Regions from separate parts of the Sphingobium sp. SJ10-10 genome, predicted to be linked through region 1. Evidence: predicted binding sites of a transcription regulator. Region 1 holds the regulator's gene; each other region holds the start of a gene.
The links. Region 1 encodes LexA, which represses DNA repair genes until DNA is damaged. Its sites were predicted from a motif close to GTTCCNCNCTTGTTCT; they were not measured.
Positions count from the first base shown of each region.

Region 2: uvrA (excinuclease ABC subunit UvrA) is a predicted target of LexA. The motif match lies at 2,710-2,725, and genes of this name have one in related genera.
Region 3: VVT58_RS21195 (ImuA family protein) is a predicted target of LexA. The motif match lies at 1,628-1,643, and genes of this name have one in related genera.
Region 4: VVT58_RS04750 (UvrD-helicase domain-containing protein) is a predicted target of LexA. The motif match lies at 2,106-2,121, and genes of this name have one in related genera.

Region 1 is NZ_CP158132.1:1,605,934-1,610,359, forward strand. Features, by position in the region: gene trpC (indole-3-glycerol phosphate synthase TrpC) at 1-364, shown strand, start outside; gene moaC (cyclic pyranopterin monophosphate synthase MoaC) at 361-846, shown strand; gene VVT58_RS07645 (molybdopterin molybdotransferase MoeA) at 843-2,024, shown strand; gene VVT58_RS07650 (hypothetical protein) at 2,133-2,291, opposite strand; gene lexA (transcriptional repressor LexA) at 2,446-3,129, shown strand; gene VVT58_RS07660 (ComEC/Rec2 family competence protein) at 3,120-4,426, opposite strand, start outside.
Region 2 is NZ_CP158132.1:1,756,625-1,761,050, forward strand. Features, by position in the region: gene VVT58_RS08440 (histidine kinase) at 1-331, shown strand, start outside; gene VVT58_RS08445 (LytTR family DNA-binding domain-containing protein) at 332-1,075, shown strand; gene VVT58_RS08450 (UrcA family protein) at 1,147-1,491, opposite strand; gene VVT58_RS08455 (septal ring lytic transglycosylase RlpA family protein) at 2,039-2,611, opposite strand; gene uvrA (excinuclease ABC subunit UvrA) at 2,735-4,426, shown strand, end outside.
Region 3 is NZ_CP158134.1:148,310-152,735, forward strand. Features, by position in the region: gene VVT58_RS21180 (alpha-ketoglutarate-dependent dioxygenase AlkB) at 1-335, opposite strand, end outside; gene VVT58_RS21185 (SOS response-associated peptidase family protein) at 335-994, opposite strand; gene VVT58_RS21190 (hypothetical protein) at 1,005-1,370, opposite strand; gene VVT58_RS21195 (ImuA family protein) at 1,676-2,437, shown strand; gene VVT58_RS21200 (DNA polymerase Y family protein) at 2,352-3,872, shown strand; gene VVT58_RS21205 (hypothetical protein) at 4,015-4,188, shown strand; gene VVT58_RS21210 (hypothetical protein) at 4,227-4,426, shown strand, end outside.
Region 4 is NZ_CP158132.1:990,702-995,127, forward strand. Features, by position in the region: gene VVT58_RS04750 (UvrD-helicase domain-containing protein) at 1-2,035, opposite strand, end outside; gene VVT58_RS04755 (GFA family protein) at 2,140-2,535, shown strand; gene VVT58_RS04760 (Fe-S oxidoreductase) at 2,689-3,150, shown strand; gene VVT58_RS04765 (Rrf2 family transcriptional regulator) at 3,131-3,583, opposite strand; gene VVT58_RS04770 (globin domain-containing protein) at 3,696-4,145, shown strand; gene rsmD (16S rRNA (guanine(966)-N(2))-methyltransferase RsmD) at 4,198-4,426, opposite strand, start outside.

The DNA of each region.
Region 1 (4,426 bases):
CGTCGCCGCGCTGGACGACGGTCAAATGGCGGAAATCGAGGACGCTGCCCTCGGCCTCGGCATGGACGCTCTCATCGAAGTGCATGACGCGCAGGAGCTGGAACGGGCGATGAAGCTCCGCTCGCGCCTGATCGGCGTCAACAATCGCGACCTGCGCGACTTCACCGTCGATTTCGCCCGCACCTATGAACTGGTCGGACAGGCTCCGGAAGGTTGCACCTTCGTCGCGGAAAGCGGGATCGGCAGCCATGACGACCTGATCGCCATGTCGGACCATGGGGTGCGCTGCTTCCTGGTCGGGGAAACCCTTATGAGGCAGGCCGATGTCGAAGCCGCGACCCGCAACCTGCTGACGGGGCAATGAGCAAGCTCACCCATCTGGACGAGGACGGCTCGGCCCATATGGTCGATGTCTCGGCCAAGGCAGTCACAGCCCGCGAGGCCATCGCCACCGGCCGCATCACCATGAGCGGGGAAGCCGCCGCCGCCATCGCCCAAGGCCTGGTGAAAAAGGGCGACGTACTGGCAGTCGCCCGTGTCGCGGGCATCATGGCCGCCAAGCGCACCGCCGAACTGATCCCGCTCTGTCATCCGATCCCGCTCAGTTCCGTCAGTATCGCCTTCGACCTCGACGACAGCGGCGTCACCGTCACCGCCACCGCGAGAACCTCAGGCCAGACGGGTGTCGAGATGGAAGCGCTCACCGCCGCGTCGGTCGCATTGCTGACCGTCTACGACATGGCAAAGGCGCTCGATAAAGCCATGGTCATCAGCGACGTCCGCCTGCTCGCCAAAACCGGCGGCAAGTCCGGCGACTGGACTGCCGGGGACGGGCGCGCGGCATGAGCCTGCTCCCGGTCGCGGAGGCGCAAAGCCGCATGATGGCGCTCGCGGCGCCGCTGCCGACCGAGCAGGCGGCCATTCCCGCCTGCTCTGGACGCTGGCTGACCGAAGATATCGCCGCGCTGCGCGATCAGCCCTGGGCCGATCTTTCCGCCATGGATGGCTATGCGATCCGCGCGGACGAATGGCCGGGGCCATGGAGAGTCACGGCCGAAAGCGCGGCTGGCGGCCCGCTTCCTCCACCGCTCGGTCCCGGCGAAGCGTGCCGCATCTTCACCGGCGCGCCCCTGCCGCAAGGCGCGGACAGCGTTCTGATCCAGGAAGATGCAGAACGGGACGAAACGATCCTGCGAGGATTGGGCGACGCTCTGGCCCATGGCCGCAATGTTCGCCGCGCTGCCTCCGATTTCGGCAAAGGCGGCCTTCTGCTGAAGACGGGCACCGTTCTCGGCCCTGCACAGATCGCCCTTGCCGTGCTGGGCGGCCATGGAAGCTTGCCCGCCGCCCGGCGTGCGCGCGTCGCCCTGCTCTCCACCGGCAATGAACTGGTTCCGCCCGGCGCGCCCGCGCTGCCAGGCCAACTCCCTTCCTCCAACGCTCCCATGCTGGCCGCGCTGCTCGGCGGCTTGCCTTGCGATATCATCGATCTGGGGATCGTGCCCGACGATCTCGACAGCGTGACCCAGGCCTTCACCCGCGCAGGGGACGCCGACATCATCGTTTCGACCGGCGGCGCGTCGGTGGGGGATCATGACATCGTCCGCCCCGCCTTCACCCGCGCTGGTGGCTCGCTCGATTTCTGGAAGATCCGCATGCGGCCGGGCAAGCCGCTCATGGCCGGCACGCTGGGCTCCGCCATCTTCCTCGGCCTGCCCGGCAATCCCGTATCGGCCTTCGTTACTGCGACGTTGTTCCTGCTCCCCCTGGTCCGCCATCTGATGGGCTCCGCATCGCCCCTGCCCCGCACCGCGCTGGCAACGCTTGCCGCGCCCCTTCCCGCCACCGGAGAACGCGACGATTATCTGCGCGCGTTCCGCACCGAAGCGGGCATCGTTTCCGTGACCTCGCAGGACAGCGCCGCCACGGCCGCCCTGGCGATGGCCGACTGCCTCATCCTGCGCCCCGCCGGCTCACCCGCAGCCTTGGCGGGCGAGGCCGTCACGGTCCTCCCCCTCGCCTAAGCTCATCCTCTTCGCATAAGGAAAGGGGCCGACGAGCGACCCCTTCCAGTGCAGTCCTGATGACTAGTTGCGGCATTCAGATCATATACTGAATGGCAGCCAGGCTGTTCAGCGCTGCTGCTTGCCCGGCGCCTTGTCCTGGCGGCGTTCGTCGCCCATCTGGCCCTGGCGGTTCTCCTGCTGCTGCTGGCGTCCGCCCTGGCTGGACCGGTCGCCGCCCTGCTGATCGCGGCGTTGATCACCGCCCTGCTTGTTCTGGTTGGCCATCTTACTCTCCTATTCGCCTTCTTCGGGAAAGGCAGCCGTTTAAACGGCCCGCCCGCCGCCACGTTCCCGCAAATGCGGCAAACCGTTAGGCGCTTGACTTACCCCTTTCCGTTTCCTATGCGTTCCCCATACGTTCCAAGGAGGGCAAGGCGAGATGTTGACACCCAAGCAACAGGAATTGCTGAGCTTCATTCAGACCCGGCTGGAGGAGGGAGGCGTCTCCCCCTCTTTCGAGGAGATGAAGGAAGCGCTGGACCTGCGGTCCAAATCCGGCATTCACCGCCTGATCAACGCGTTGGAGGAGCGCGGCTTCATTCGCCGCCTGCCCAATCGCGCGCGTGCGCTGGAGGTGCTCAAGCTTCCCGACGCCATGCATCGCGCGCCCAAGCTCATTGCTCCGCTCAAAACACCCTTGGCGACCGGCCCGGCGTTGATCACGCCGCCTGCTGCCAATGACATCCTTGAGATTCCGCTGCACGGCCGCATCGCGGCGGGCGTGCCGATCGAAGCTTTGGAGGGGCAGAATATGCTCTCCGTCCCCGCGGCGCTGCTCGGGACCGGAGATCATTATGCGTTGGAAGTGGCGGGCGATTCCATGGTCGAGGCGGGAATACTCGACGGCGACTTCGCGCTCATCCAGCGCACCGAGGTGGCGCGCGAAGGACAGATCGTGGTCGCGCTGATCGACGAGAATGAGGCCACCCTCAAATATTTCCACCGCGAAGGACAGAAGGTTCGGCTCGATCCCGCCAACAGTGCCTATGAACCGCAAATCTACAATCCGCAGCAGGTCCGGATACAGGGAAAGCTGGCGGGGTTATTGCGGCGCTATAACTGACGTCCCGGCAATCCGCGCGGTCGACCCAAAGGCCGCGCGACCCAGGGATGCTCGTCATTCCCGGTCTTCACGCTGCGGATGGAGTCATGGTCGAGATCGATGGCAAGGCCGCCCGTTGCGGCCAGGGATCGTCGATCCACCTTCAACCAGCGCGGTCGGCAGACCCCCGGCAGGCGCCGATCGCTGACGACAATATCGGCGCGCGCACAATCCCGCGCCAATATGGCATTGTCGATCTTCATGCTGCTTCGCGTCAGCAGCAAGTTCCAGTTCCGGCCTCCGCCCGTCACGCGAACGGCGCAAAGATCGGGAGAACAGCGGGCTTGCGGCAACGCCGCCATTGCCTCCAGCGTGCCGTCATAGCCCGCGCTCTCCGCCATGACCTCCCGCACATAGCTGCCCGCCCGCCCGCGCAGCGTCGCCATGCCGCCATTCGCAGTCCGGACCGCGACATGGCGGCCGTCTCCCGTTATCAAGATGGCGGGTGGCGAGCTGGTCACGATCATCACCACGCCAGCCGTCACTGGCATCAAACCCGCCCAGCGCCACCGGCTTCGCCATAACAGGCACCACAACATGCCTGACAGGATGAAGCCGAACACCACCCCCGATTGCGCGGGCGCCAGAACCACCGCCCCGGGGCTGGACGCCACCCCATGCGCAACCAGCAGCAACAGGTCCAGCGCGCGGGCGGTGAGCCACCAGAAGGGGGCGCCCCATCCGCCCATATCGAACAGCAAGGCCATCGCCTCCAACGGCATGACGACCAGAGTGGTGAGCGGTATGGCCACCAGATTGGCGATCGAACCCAGCATGCCCGCCTTGTGGAAATGGAAAAGCGCGATCGGCGCCAGCACCAGTTCAACGACCAGACCCGTCGCCAGCATGCCCAAAAGATTGCGGGCGATCCGGCGCCAGATTTCCTCGTCCCGCGCCGCCAGGAAAGCACGGAATCGCGGATGCTCGCCCAGCGACACCAGGGCGACCACCGCGGCGAAACTCATCTGGAAACTCGGCCCCACCAGCGCTTCGGGCCAGAGGATCAGCACCACCAACGCGCCCGCGGCCACCAGCCTGAGCGTGATCGCGTCCCGCCCCATCGCCAGCCCGCCCAGGACCAGCAAGGCCGCAACGCAGGACCGCACGGTCGGCACTTCCGCACCCGTCAGAAGCGTATAGCCGATACCCGCCAAAGCCCCGCCGCCCGCCGCGACCAGCATCAAGGGCCAGTCGAGCGCCGCCCGACGGCTCAGCGCCATCCCCCGCATCAGCAGGAAAATCACCGCCGCGATCAAGG
Region 2 (4,426 bases), 150 kb from region 1:
TCCGGACGGGCTTCTCACCGCCTGCGTGCCCGGCCTGATCCTGCAGCCTCTGGTCGAAAATGCGATCAAATATGGCGTGTCGCGCACGTCCAGCCCCGTCACCATCACCATCGCAGCGCGGGAAGAGGACGGCATGCTCCACCTCAGCGTCAACGACAATGGCGACAAGCCGCCGAGCGAAGCCGATGCGGGCAGCGGCATCGGCCTCGCCAATGTGCGCGATCGCCTGACCGCCCGCTTCGGCGCACTGGGCCGGATCGACTATGGCCCGCGTCCCGGCGGCGGCTTTGTCGTAGACCTCACCCTTCCCATCATCCGCCGGAGTATCTGAATGACCATCAGGACGCTGATCGTCGACGATGAACCTTTGGCGGTCGAACGCCTCCAGATGCTGTGCGCCCGTGAACCGCGCATCGCCCTGGTCGGCACCGCAAGCGACGGCGAGGCCGCGCTGCGCCTGATCGAGGGGCTGGAGCCGGATCTGGTGATGCTCGACATCGCCATGCCGCTGCTCGACGGCATCGGCGTGGCGCGAGCCACCTCCCGCATGGGCATCTGCCCGGCGGTGATCTTCGTCACCGCGTTCGAGGGGTTCGCGGTGGAGGCCTTCGACCTCGCCGCCGTGGACTATCTGTTAAAGCCGGTCGCCCACGAACGCCTGTCCCGCGCGATCGACCGGGTCGAGCAAGCCCTGGGCAACCGCGCCGCGCCTTCCCCCGCCACCAGCGCGGAGGACGAACCGGAATGGGCCGAGGAATTCTGGGTGCCGCACCGCTCCGAACTGATCCGCATCGGCGCCGCCCAGATCGATCGGATCGAGGCGGAACGCGACTATATGCGCCTGCATGTGGGAGCCAACAGCTATCTCCTGCACCAGACGATCAGTTCGCTGGAAAACCGGCTCGACCCGCAGCAATTCGTCCGCCTGCACCGATCGCATATCGTGCGCCGCGACCATATCGCCCGGCTGCGCCACGACGGCAGCGGCGTCTGGTCCGCCTGTCTGGCCGACGATACGGAAATCCGCATCGGCCGCACCTATCTCGCCAACGCCCGGGCCATGGCGGGGCGGTGACTTCGCATTTCTTTTCCCAAGAAAAAAGGCCCGGGAAACCGGGCCTTTTTTCCAAAACCAATCCAGGAAATTCAGTTCCCGGCGCCGACCGGCTTTTCCTTGCCCATATCGGCAAAACGCTCGCCGCTCTGCGCCTTGGCGACCGCCAGTTCCACCGAATTGCGGACATGCGCGGCGGCGACCTGCTGGCACTTCGCGATCGCGGCGGTGGCGTCGCTGGTCGGGCAGACCTTTGCGGCGGCGCGCTTGATCCGGACGTTCAGGATGCGCTGGTCGCTCTTCTTCGACAGGTCCAGATCATGATAGCTGACCTCGACGCTCTTCCCGTTGGACTCGAATTCGATGGCGGACGCGGTGCCGGCGACGCCCAGGGCGGCTATGGTGGCAAGGGCGGCGGCGAACTTGATGGCGGTCATGGCAATGTCTCCTCAACGCTATGCTTTTACCGGCCCGCTCGCGCGAAATTCGGGGCGGGCCTCAAGCGAAGAGAAGAGAAAGGCCTCGAACAGTTCATCGTCTCTGTCTTCGCCCAGCCTGTTTAGGATGATTGCCAATGCACCGCTTTTCGCTTTCGACCGGCACCTAGCCCGGTCTGCCAACGACGCCCTTGTCGACCAAATGCAGTCTGGCTTGGACGAACGACAATTTTACACCAAAAAAACAAGCTTTCCCTAGCGTAAAATTACAAATGTTTAACAAGCGGCGCATATAAAAAAGCACCCCCGGCGCAAGGGAAAGGCCGGGGGTGCATCCAGGAAGCTGTCGGGCTCTCCGGGATCTCTTTCAAACTGTTACCAGCGAGACGACCTCGCACCGGCCGATCCGTACCGGGTCATCGCTGTGTCGATCATCATCATAGCGCCAGTGCCGAACGACCGTTTTTCCCATTCGATGATCCGTCGACCCGTCCCGCCCGGCAGCATCCATCGGGGATGAACCGACGACAGGCTTCCACGAACGACATCAGCGTCCCTGCGCGTCAAGCTGCGCCCGCAAATTGGCCAATGCCCGGTCGTCGACCGTCGGCCGCTCGGGCGCCTCCTTCCCCTCGCGCAGCTTCCTGCGGTCCTTCTCCGGCGGCTCCACCACCCGCACCCGGACCGGCGCGTGCCCGGTGGCCCTGATCCCCAACTGCTCCGCCGCGCCCCGCGACAGGTCGATGATCCGCCCCCGCCCGGCAAACGGTCCGCGATCGTTCACCCGCACCAATATGGTCCGCCCCGTCTCCAGCGACGTCACCTCGACATAGCTCGGCAGGGGCAAGGTCGTATGCGCCGCCGTCACCGCCTTGGGAACGAAGCGTTCGCCATTGGCCGTCTGGCTGCCGGACTCATGCCCGTACCAGCTCGCATAGCCCAGATAGTCGTAGCGCGGATCGGCGGCAGGCACATAGGTCACGCCCCGCACGCTATAAGGCTTCCCCACGCGCACCGGCAGGTCGCTCACCGGCCGGTATTTGACGCCCCCGCCACAGGCCGCCAGCGCCACCGCGGCGACCAGCGCCCCACACCGCATCCGAACCGAAATCCCGCTCATCCCCCAGCCCTAACCCAGCCACCCGCCGGAGAAAAGCCGCCGCCTTTTCCTTTCACCGCGCAGACCCTATCTTGCGCCCGACCGGGCCTTGCCCTCAAAGAACAAATCTGGAACAACACGCCCATGAGTCTCACCACTATTTCCGTGCGCGGCGCGCGCGAGCACAACCTCAAGGGCGTCGACGTCGACCTCCCCCGCGACAGCCTGATCGTGATCACGGGCCTCTCCGGCTCGGGCAAATCCTCGCTCGCCTTCGACACCATCTATGCCGAGGGTCAGCGCCGCTATGTGGAGTCCCTCTCCGCCTATGCCCGCCAGTTTCTGGAGATGATGCAGAAGCCCGATGTCGAGCATATTGAGGGGCTCTCCCCCGCCATCTCCATCGAGCAGAAGACGACCAGCCGCAACCCCCGCTCGACGGTGGCGACGGTCACGGAAATCTACGACTATATGCGCCTCCTCTGGGCGCGCGTCGGCATCCCCTATTCGCCCGCGACCGGCCTCCCCATCAGCGCCCAGACGGTCAGCCAGATGGTCGACCGCGTGATGCAGCTCCCCGAAGGCACCCGCTTCTACCTCCTCGCCCCCGTGGTGCGCGGCCGCAAAGGCGAATATCGCAAGGAACTGGCGGAGTGGCAAAAGGCAGGCTTCACCCGCGTCCGCATCGACGGCGAACTCTACGCGATCGAGGACGCCCCCGCCCTCGACAAGAAATATAAGCATGACATCGAAGTTGTCGTCGACCGCCTCGCCGTCACGGACGACATGTCCACCCGCCTCGCGGACAGCTTCGAACAAGCCCTGAAACTGGCGGATGGCCTGGCCTATGTCGACCTGGCGGACGGCACCGTAGCCGACCTCACCTCTCCCCTCCCGCAGGCGGGAGGGGCCGGGGGTGGGCAAAGCGCAACCGCCGGCAAAATGAAAAACGCCGAAATCCCCGCCAACCGCATCGTCTTCAGCGAGAAATTCGCCTGCCCCGTCAGCGGCTTCACCATATCGGAGATCGAGCCCCGCCTCTTCTCCTTCAACGCCCCGCAAGGCGCCTGCCCCGCCTGCGATGGCCTCGGCGAACGGCAGTTATTCGACCCCGAACTGGTCGTCCCCAACGAAGCCCTGTCCTTGAAAAAAGGCGCCATCGTCCCCTGGGCCAAGTCCAACCCGCCCAGCCCCTATTATATGCAAGTCCTGGGCAGCCTCGCCAAAGAATTCGGCTTCTCCCTCGAAACCCCATGGCAAGACCTCCCCGCAGAGGTGAAAATCATCATCCTCCACGGCACCGCAGGCAAACCCGTCACCCTGCGCTTCGTCGACGGCAAGAAAAGCTATGAGGTCAAGAAACCCTTCGAAGGCGTAATCGGCAACTTGAACCGCCGCCTGCTCCAGACCGAATCCGCCTGGATGCGCGAGGAACTGAGCAAATATCAGACCGCCATGCCGTGCGAGACATGCGACGGCGCCCGCCTCAAGCCCGAAGCCCGCGCCGTCAAGATCGCCGGGGAAGACATCTCCCTGTCCACCCGCCGCTCCGTGGTCGACGCCCTGCGCTTCTTCCAGACCCTCCCCACCCACCTCAACGACCAGCAGAACCAGATCGCCAAGGCCATCCTCAAGGAAATCGTGGAGCGCCTCGGCTTCCTCAACAATGTCGGCCTGGATTACCTCAACCTCGACCGCACCAGCGGCACCCTGTCCGGCGGCGAGTCCCAGCGCATCCGCCTCGCGTCGCAAATCGGCAGCGGCCTCTCGGGCGTCCTCTACGTCCTCGACGAACCGTCGATCGGCCTGCACCAGCGCGACAATGACCGCCTGCTC
Region 3 (4,426 bases), on a different replicon from region 1:
ATGCCCGCGCCCGGATCGTATCGGATCAGCAGCGCCTGGACGAGCGCGTCTGGCGGCAACGCAGCAAAGCGGGCGGCACGATTGCGCAGCGGCAGCAGCCAATCTGGCAGGGGATCGGCCGGACCAAAGCTACCCCGCTCGAAATCATAGTTCCAGCCATAGCTGCGGGTGAGGCGCTTGCCGGTCCATTTCTGGAAACGGAATGGCGCCAGCGGTGTGGCATCGATCCGGGTGATGAGTTCTGCTTCTTCCGCATCGGAGAGAAAGCCCGGCTCATACCGCAGGCCCAGCAGAAGCGGAGGCGCGAAAAGGTCGATCTGGTGGGCAGACGCCATCACAGGAGCGCCAGCTGATTATCTGCAGAGGGCGGACGCTTGCCGCTCCGCCAGAGATCCTCGGTTTTTTCGACGCGGAAACGCTCGGCCGAAAAGGGCGGACGGAACTGGAAACCGATCACGTCCCGGATCTCGCCGTGGAGCCAGGCGTCATATTCATGAGGGTCGAGCAGCACCGGCATACGGTCATTGGTCGGACGCACGGCGTCATTCGCTTCCATCGTCATGCCGGCATAGACCGGACCTTGTTCGGGCATGTTCCGGCAAAAGCCCGCCCAGGCCATCAGGGGCTGGCGCTTTAAGGAAAACCAGGTGCGGGTCCGCTCACCCGGTACGCCGTCGGGATTGGCGAAATGCGTCAGCACGATGAGGCAGCGATAGCGCGCATCCTGCGCCATATGATCCCACATCGGATTGGTGAGATCGGCGACCAGCCCGATGCGGCCCGGTTCCTCGTCGCGTTCGCGCATCTCGCGGGTCAGGCGGCTAAACCCCCAGGTAACGCCGCGCATGATCCGCCGACCCTTACTCTCGAAAACCACAAGGCCAAGCGCGCCTTCGGTGGTTTCGAACGGGAGCTCGATTGGCGCGGGCATATCTGCGCCGAAATGCGCGGCGACCTCGCTCAGTCCTGCAGCCATGCAATGGAGCCTCGACATGGCAGGCCGATCAGTTTGGCTTCTGGCCGTCGTCGGCGACAGACATGAAGCGGTCGAGCAGAGCGTCGATCGGATGCATGCCGGTTTCTTCGAAGGTCGAGCGCAAATTCTGGGCTTGCTGTCCCAGCATCTTGCCATAGGCCTCCCCGCCTTTGCGTAGGCTTTGCCGCGTCGGGAACTCAGGCGCCTGCTCCATGATGCAGGCGAGGCCCATCAATATGCCCTCGACCGCAAGATCGGGATCGACCGTCTGCTCGCTGTCCCGAACCGCTGACCCCAGGACCAGCTCCAGTGTCTGCTGGGCGACACGAAGCCGCAGGGCCTCCTCGCGTGGCAAGGTGTCGAGACCTTCGATCGGGATGATACGCGGGGTCATGCTTGGGCCTCCTTACCAGGGAATTTCATCATCGGTGACAAGCGCGGGATCGTGGCTCGGATGATAACGCGGCGGCGTCGATTCGCGCTCCGATTCATCCGCATGTGCGAGGGGCGCTTTTTTTCCGGAGCCTCCTCCCCATGCTTCAGGCTCAATTTTTTTCGCTGCACAACCATGGGTTTTCCCGCTTTGTTTCGAGAGCGTACCGCCGATCCTGAACGAGCAACGACTCCAGTGCGTTGACTCATACTGTAATTGGAACAAAATAGGAACAATCCAACCGCGAGCCACAAGGAGGCCCTTCGATGATGGAAAGAGGGGCGCGCCCCCGCGTTGCTGCCCTGCGCGCCCAGATTGCCGAGATCGAAGGCACAGAGCGTAGGCGCAAAGAGGTTCTGCCATTTGGCTTGGAAATGGTCGATGCCAAACTGCCCGGCGGTGGTCTGGCGCTAGGAGCGCTGCATGAAGTGGCTGGCGGCGCGCAGGGCGTGACCGATGGGGCGGCCGCCGCCCTGTTCACTGCCGGTATTCTTGCGCGGGTGAGCGGTAGCATCCTCTGGTGCATGACCGAGCCCGACCTGTTCGCGCCAGCGATTGCGCAGGCTGGACTTGATCCCGATCGCGTCATCTATGTGGAAGCTCGCGATGAAACAGCGGTTCTCGCCTGTTTCGAGGAAGGACTGCGCCATGGTGGATTGGGCGGTGTGGTGGCGGAACTCGCGCGCCTGTCGATGACCTCCTCGCGGCGTCTCCAACTGGCAGCCGAGAGCAGCGGCACCATTGGAATAGCGATCCGGCGCTGGCGGCGCCTGGCCGAGGCGTCGGACTTTGGCCAGCCGACGGCGGCCGCGACGCGATGGCGGGTGACAGCTGTTCCATCCGACCCACTGCCGGTGCCGGGTGTCGGCCGCCATCGCTGGTTCGTTGAGCTCATACGGTGCCGGGCAGGAGAGAGCGCCGATTTTCTGGTGGAAGCCTGCGATGCGACAGGTCGTCTCGCTCTTCCTGCCGACCTGGCCGACGGATCGGCTGCGTCGCAGGCTTGGGCAGAGCGCGCCGCCTCCTGACGCGCCGCTGATCCTTGCTGGCATCGACGGGCAACGCCGGGTGGTCACCGCGGCGAATGCCGCCGCGCGCATGATCGGTCTGCACACAGGCATGGCGGTCAGCCAAGCGCAGGCACTGGTGCCTGATCTCCTCATCCTGGATGCCGAGCCGCAGTCGGACCGGGACGGGCTGGAGCGGCTCGCCGTTTGGTCGCTGCGCCGCTACGCACCGATTATCGCGGTCGATCCGCCCGATGGGCTGATGCTCGATATCACCGGCGCTGCCCATGTCCATGGCGGCATCATGGGCCTGCTCAAGGACATCGTGCAGCGGCTGGCCGAGGTGGAGACGGTCGGGCGCGCGGTGTGTGCGCCGGCCTATGGCGCGGCGCATGCGCTGGCCCGCTATGGCCCGGAACCGCTGCGCGTTATCGATCCGCTCGACCTCGAGGAGGCGATTGCCGATCTGCCGCTGGTCGCGCTGCGCCTGGACCAGGCCATCGTCAGATCATTGAGCCAATTGGGCCTGGAGACGATCGCCGATCTGGAAGCCATGCCGCGCGCCTCGCTCGCGCTGCGCTTTGGATCGATGCCGGGGCTGCGGCTCGACCAGGCCTATGGCCGTGTCGCCGAGCCGTTCGAGCCAGTTGCAGCACCGCAAACCATCGAGGTAGAACGCCGCTTTGCTGAGCCGATCGGCGCGCCTGAAACCCTTGCCCGCTATACCCACAAGCTGGTCGATGGCCTGTGCCAGCAGTTGGAGGAAGCGGGCGTTGGCGCGCGCAGGCTGGATTTGCGCTTCCACCGGGTCGACAACCGGGTCGAAGCCATCCGGGCAGGACTCGCCAAGCCCAGCCGTGACAGGAAGCAGATGGGACGGCTGCTCTGCGACAGGATCGAAACGGTTGATCCTGGCTTTGGGGTCGAGAAGATGGTGCTTTCCGCCCCCCAGGTCGAGCCATTGGGGCTTCGCACCATCTCGCATCTGGGCGAAACGCCGATGCCCGATGTCGCCATGCTCGTCGATATATTGGGGAACAGGGTAGGGGAGGAGCGGCTCTACCGGGTGGCCGCGCGCGAGAGCGATATTCCCGAACGCTCAGTCACCCGCATTCCGCCCATGGCCGATCCGACTTTGCTGCGCTGGCCTGAACGCTGGCCGCGCCCGGCCCGGCTGTTCAAGCGGCCCGAGCCGATCGACACCATGGCGCTGCTGCCCGATCATCCCCCGGTTCATTTCGTGTGGCGGGGCATGCGCCGCAAGGTGAAGCGGGCCGATGGACCGGAGCGCATCTATGGCGAATGGCATGTGAGTGATGAGGAATGGCTGAGCGTCCGCGACTATTTCCTCGTCGAGGACGAGACGGGCGCGCGCTACTGGGTCTTCCGTCAGGGTGATGGCATGGACAGCGCCACCGGCGGGCAGGGCTGGTTCCTGCATGGGCTGTTCGCCTGATTGCAACGAGCGGTAGCGTGATCGGACGCCCAGGCCCGCAATGATCGCACCCCGCGCAACCAGTAACCGGACAGGCAGCTCTTATTCGCCGCAAGCTTTGCTTTATTGCGCCACCGTCACTCTACCGTCATAGGCTCGGCCGATGGATGAAAAAATGAACGCTTTGATTTTACGAGTGATCGCGCGCGCGCCGCAATGGCTGCGCCATGATCTGGAATCCAAGGATGCCGCCGCGCGCGGCCGCGCCGAAGAAACATTGGCAGCGATGATCAGCGACGCACTTGCCAACGGAACTGCCGCAGCGGAAAAGGATTGAGGGCAGACAGTCATTTTTGCCTTGAGAGGATGCAAGCCGTGGAGATTGCCATGTCTGCGCTTCCTCTTGTCCTTATCCTAATGTTGACGGGGTCCCTCACGGCCACGGCCACGGCCGCTGAGCATCACGCGTCATTCCATGTCGCCTGCGCGCAGGGACGCAGTCTTGGCCTGCGGATCGAAGGACGGCAGGCGCGGGTGCAATTGGCCGACGGCGAACTGGTTCTCGCCCGCAAACC
Region 4 (4,426 bases), 620 kb from region 1:
CGGGACCTCTGCCGGTGCCGCGCTGGACATTGGCGAAGGGATCGGTGCGTTCCGACCAGTTGGCGCGCCAGAGCGAGGCGCCACCCGACAGGCTGCTCTCCTCCTCCACATGTTCGGGCGGCAGTTCTCCGACAAAGCGCGAAGGGATGGAGCTGGTCCACTGGCCGTAGATGCGGCGGTTGGCGGCGTGGAGGATGAGGCACAGCTTCCGCGCCCGCGTGATCGCGACATAGGCGAGGCGGCGTTCCTCCTCCAACGAATTAAGGCCGCCTTCGTCGAGGGCGCGCTGGGAGGGAAAAATGCCCTCTTCCCAACCGGCGAGGAACACGGTGTCGAACTCCAGCCCCTTGGCCGCGTGGATGGTCATGATCGTGATCTTGCGCTCGTCAGCCTGCGCTTCATTGTCCATGACCAGCGAGACATGCTCAAGGAATGCGCCCAGCGTCTCATATTCCTCCATGGCGCGGGTGAGTTCGTTGAGGTTTTCCAGGCGCCCCGCGCTTTCGGTGGTGCGTTCGGCCTGGAGCATGGCGGTGTAGCCGCTTTCGTCCAATATCTGCCGGGCGAGTTCCGCATGGGGAAGCTGCACCGCGCGGTCGCGCCAGCGAGCGAGATCTCCGATGAAGGCGCCCAGCGACCGGCGGGCCTGCGGGGTCATTTCGTCGGTGTCGAGGATGCGGGCGGCGGCGATGGCCAGCGGAATACCCTCGGCACGGGCGAGTCGATGGAGCTTTTCCACCGCCTTGTCGCCCAATCCGCGCTTGGGGACGTTGACGATCCGCTCGAAGGCGAGATCGTCGGCGGGCTGGTTGACGAGGCGCAGATAGGCGAGCGCATCGCGGATTTCGGCGCGTTCGTAAAAGCGGAAGCCGCCGACGATGCGATAGGGCAGCCCGATCTGGATGAAGCGGTCTTCGAACTCGCGGGTCTGGTGCTGGGCGCGGACGAGGATGGCGACTTCGTCCAGCGATTGCCCGCTGCGCTCGATCGACTCGATTTCGTCACCGACGCGCCGGGCTTCCTCCGGACCGTCCCACACGCCGATGACGCGGACCTTCTCGCCCACGTCGATATCGGTCCAGAGCGTCTTGCCGAGCCGGTTGCCATTTTCCGCGATGACGCCGGAGGCGGCGCCTAGGATGTGCGGGGTCGAGCGGTAATTCTGTTCCAGGCGGACGATCTTCGCGCCCGGAAAATCCTTTTCGAAGCGCAGGATATTGGCCACTTCCGCGCCGCGCCAGCTATAGATGGACTGGTCGTCATCGCCCACGCAGCAGATATTCTTGCGCGTCTGGGCGAGCAGGCGGAGCCAGAGATATTGGCTGCTGTTCGTGTCCTGATATTCGTCCACCATGATGTAGCGGAAGCGCTGCTGATAGCTTTCCAGAACGTCCCGGTGACGCTTCAATATCGTCAGAACATGCAGCAGCAAGTCACCGAAATCACACGCATTTACATCGCGTAGGCGCGCCTGGTAAGCGGCGTAGAGCTTCTGCCCACGGCCATTGGCATAGGCTTCGCTTTCACCCGCGCCGATTTCCTCGGGCGTCAGACCCTTATTCTTCCACTGGTCGATGAGGCCGCCCAACTGGCGGGCGGGCCAGCGCTTTTCGTCGATGCCTTCGGCCTGAATGAGTTGCTTCATCAGGCGAAGCTGGTCGTCGGTATCGAGGATGGTGAAATTGGATTGCAGGCCAACCAGTTCGGCATGGCGGCGCAGCATCTTGGCGGCAATGGCGTGGAACGTGCCGAGCCAGGGCATGCCTTCCACCGCCGGGCCGATCATGCGGCCTACGCGCTCCCGCATCTCTCGCGCCGCCTTGTTGGTGAAGGTGACGGCGAGGATTTCGGAAGGATAGGCGCGTCGGGTGGCGATCAGATGGGCCAGGCGCGCGGTCAGCGCGGCGGTCTTGCCCGTGCCGGCACCCGCGAGGACCAGCACCGGCCCTTCGGTGGTGAGCACGGCTTCCCGCTGGGGTTCGTTGAGGCCCTTGAGATAGGCGGGATCGTCGGGCGAGGGAGCGGGCAGGGTCATGGGCTATCAACTAGGATGCTGGGCGGGAGGCGGCAAGGGTGAGTGGCCTTGCGCTGCCGTTTCTTCTATGAGAACAAAAGGCGAATCATGCAAGGAGAAAGGCCATGGTTTCTGGAGGGTGCCAATGCGGGGCGATCCGCTATGAAGCGCAGGGGGAGCCAGCCTATAGCGCGCTCTGCCATTGTTCCGACTGCCGGAAAAGCGCCGGAGCGCCTATGGTGGGCTGGGCGTTGTTTCCCGAAAATATGGTGACGGTGACGGGTGAGCCGGTGGCCTATCGGTCATCCGACAATGTGACGCGGGAATTTTGCGGGACATGCGGGTCGGGGCTTTTCTATCGCAATGCCGTGGTGTTTCCGGGGATGGTCGATATCCAGACGGGGACGCTGGACGATCAAGCCGCTCTTCCTCCCGCCATTCATGTGCAATTTGCCGAGGCGGCTCCGTGGATGGCGGCCGCGCATGAATTGCCCAGGTTCGAGCGCTATCCCCAAGAGTGACCGCGAAGCCAGAGAGCCCAAAGCGTGAGGGATCATCTGGCGGCGCATGCGCCACGGTTCGTCGCCGTGGCCGGAACGTAGACGGTACATGTCCGCTTCTTTTCCGGACCCCAGCGGCAAAACGGGGTGAAGAACAAGGAAAGGATGATCCCGATGAAATCGATCCTCTTGGCAGGCGCGGCCATGTTGGCCTTCGGCACCGGCGTTGCCGGAATGGCGGTAGCGCAGGACGTGCCAGCCTCGCAGCCGCCCGCTGCCGATACCTCGCCTCCTCCGGAACAGGGTGCGACGTCCGCGACACCCGCCACGCCTGCCGATCCGGGGACCGCTCCCGCCACGCCGGCTACGCCAGCCACACCCCCCGCGGGCGCCGATCCGAATGCGGGGCAGCCCACGGGAGCGGTGCCGCCGGATACGGGGATGCAGCCTGCACCCGCCGGTGTGCCACGCGACCCGTCAGCGCCCGTGGGAACCTCCGCCAATCCCGCTACGGTGGGCGGCAACATGACGCCACCGCCGACCGGCCAGAAGGATTATCCGCTGTGCAGCAAGACCGTGCAGGATAGCTGTATCAACCCGAGCGAAGCGCCCAAATCTATGCGCAGGCGTCGGTGACGGCGACCGGGCCGGGCAATGCGGCGATGAGCGCCGCCAGCCCGGCCCGGTCCCGCGCGGCATCGGCCAGGTTGTGCTGGTCGAGCACGGTGAGAAAGGCGGCGGTGGCCGCCTTCAATATGCCGGACAGGCCGCAGGCCGGGCGGATGGCGCAGGAGCCGCAATCAGCCATGTTCATGTCGGGTTCGGTGTGGCGGATGACTTCGCCCAATCGGATCTTCTCGGCCGGGCGGGCAAGAGCGAAACCGCCGCCGCGGCCGCGCTGCGTATCCAGAAAACCGCCTTGGCCAAGATGATGAACAACCTTCATCAGATGGTTGCGGGACAGGCCATAGGCATCCGCGATTTCGGGAATCGTCGTGCGGCCCGCAGGCGTCACCGCAAGGTGGATGAGGACACGCAGGGCATAGTCGGTGTGGCGGGTCAGTTGCATGGCTGCTGGCGGTAATGAGAGTGAACGTGCTTTTCAAACATTCATTCTATTTACATCTTAAAAGATGCAACGTAAATGCACCTTTATCGATTCTCCAAGCAAAGGTGCATCCATGACCCAGTTGACCGCCGACACCATCGCCATCGTCAAGGCTACCGCCCCCGCTCTGCGGAAGCATGGGGTAGAAATCACGACGGCCATGTATGCGCGGCTGTTTCAGGATGCATCGATCAAGGACATGTTCGACCAGGCCGCGCAGGAAAGCGGCGAGCAGCCCAAGCGGCTGGCGGCGGCGATCCTGGGCTATGCCGAGAATATCGACAAGTTGCAGGCGCTGGACGGCGCGGTTGCGCGGATGGTGCAGCGGCATGTCGAAACCGGCGTGAAGGCGGAGCATTATCCCAAGGTGGCCGAGGCGCTGCTGCCGGCCATTCGGGATGTGCTGGGCGCGGATGTCGCCACGGACGCCGTCCTGAATGCCTGGGGGCAGGCCTATTGGTTCCTTGCGAATATCCTGATCGGCAAGGAATCGCAGGCTTATGAGGATGCCGAAGCAGCTTGATGGGCGTCGGGAGTGGGGAGCCGTTGCGCAGCCCCTCTCCCCCACGGGGAGTTCAGGCTTCCGCCCGTAGCAGGGTCAAACGCGCTTTGCCGATGTCGCGGGTGGCTTCGATAGTGAAGCCCTTGACCTCCACGTTCTCGCGGCGGTCCGTTTCTATGCTGATCCAGGTGGCGGGGCCGGTCCAGCCGAGGCGGCTCAGCTTGTCGAGGGCCACCGATCCCGCGCCGCTATTATAGGGCGGGTCCATGAAGATGAGGTCCAGCGGCTTGGCTGCGGGGCCG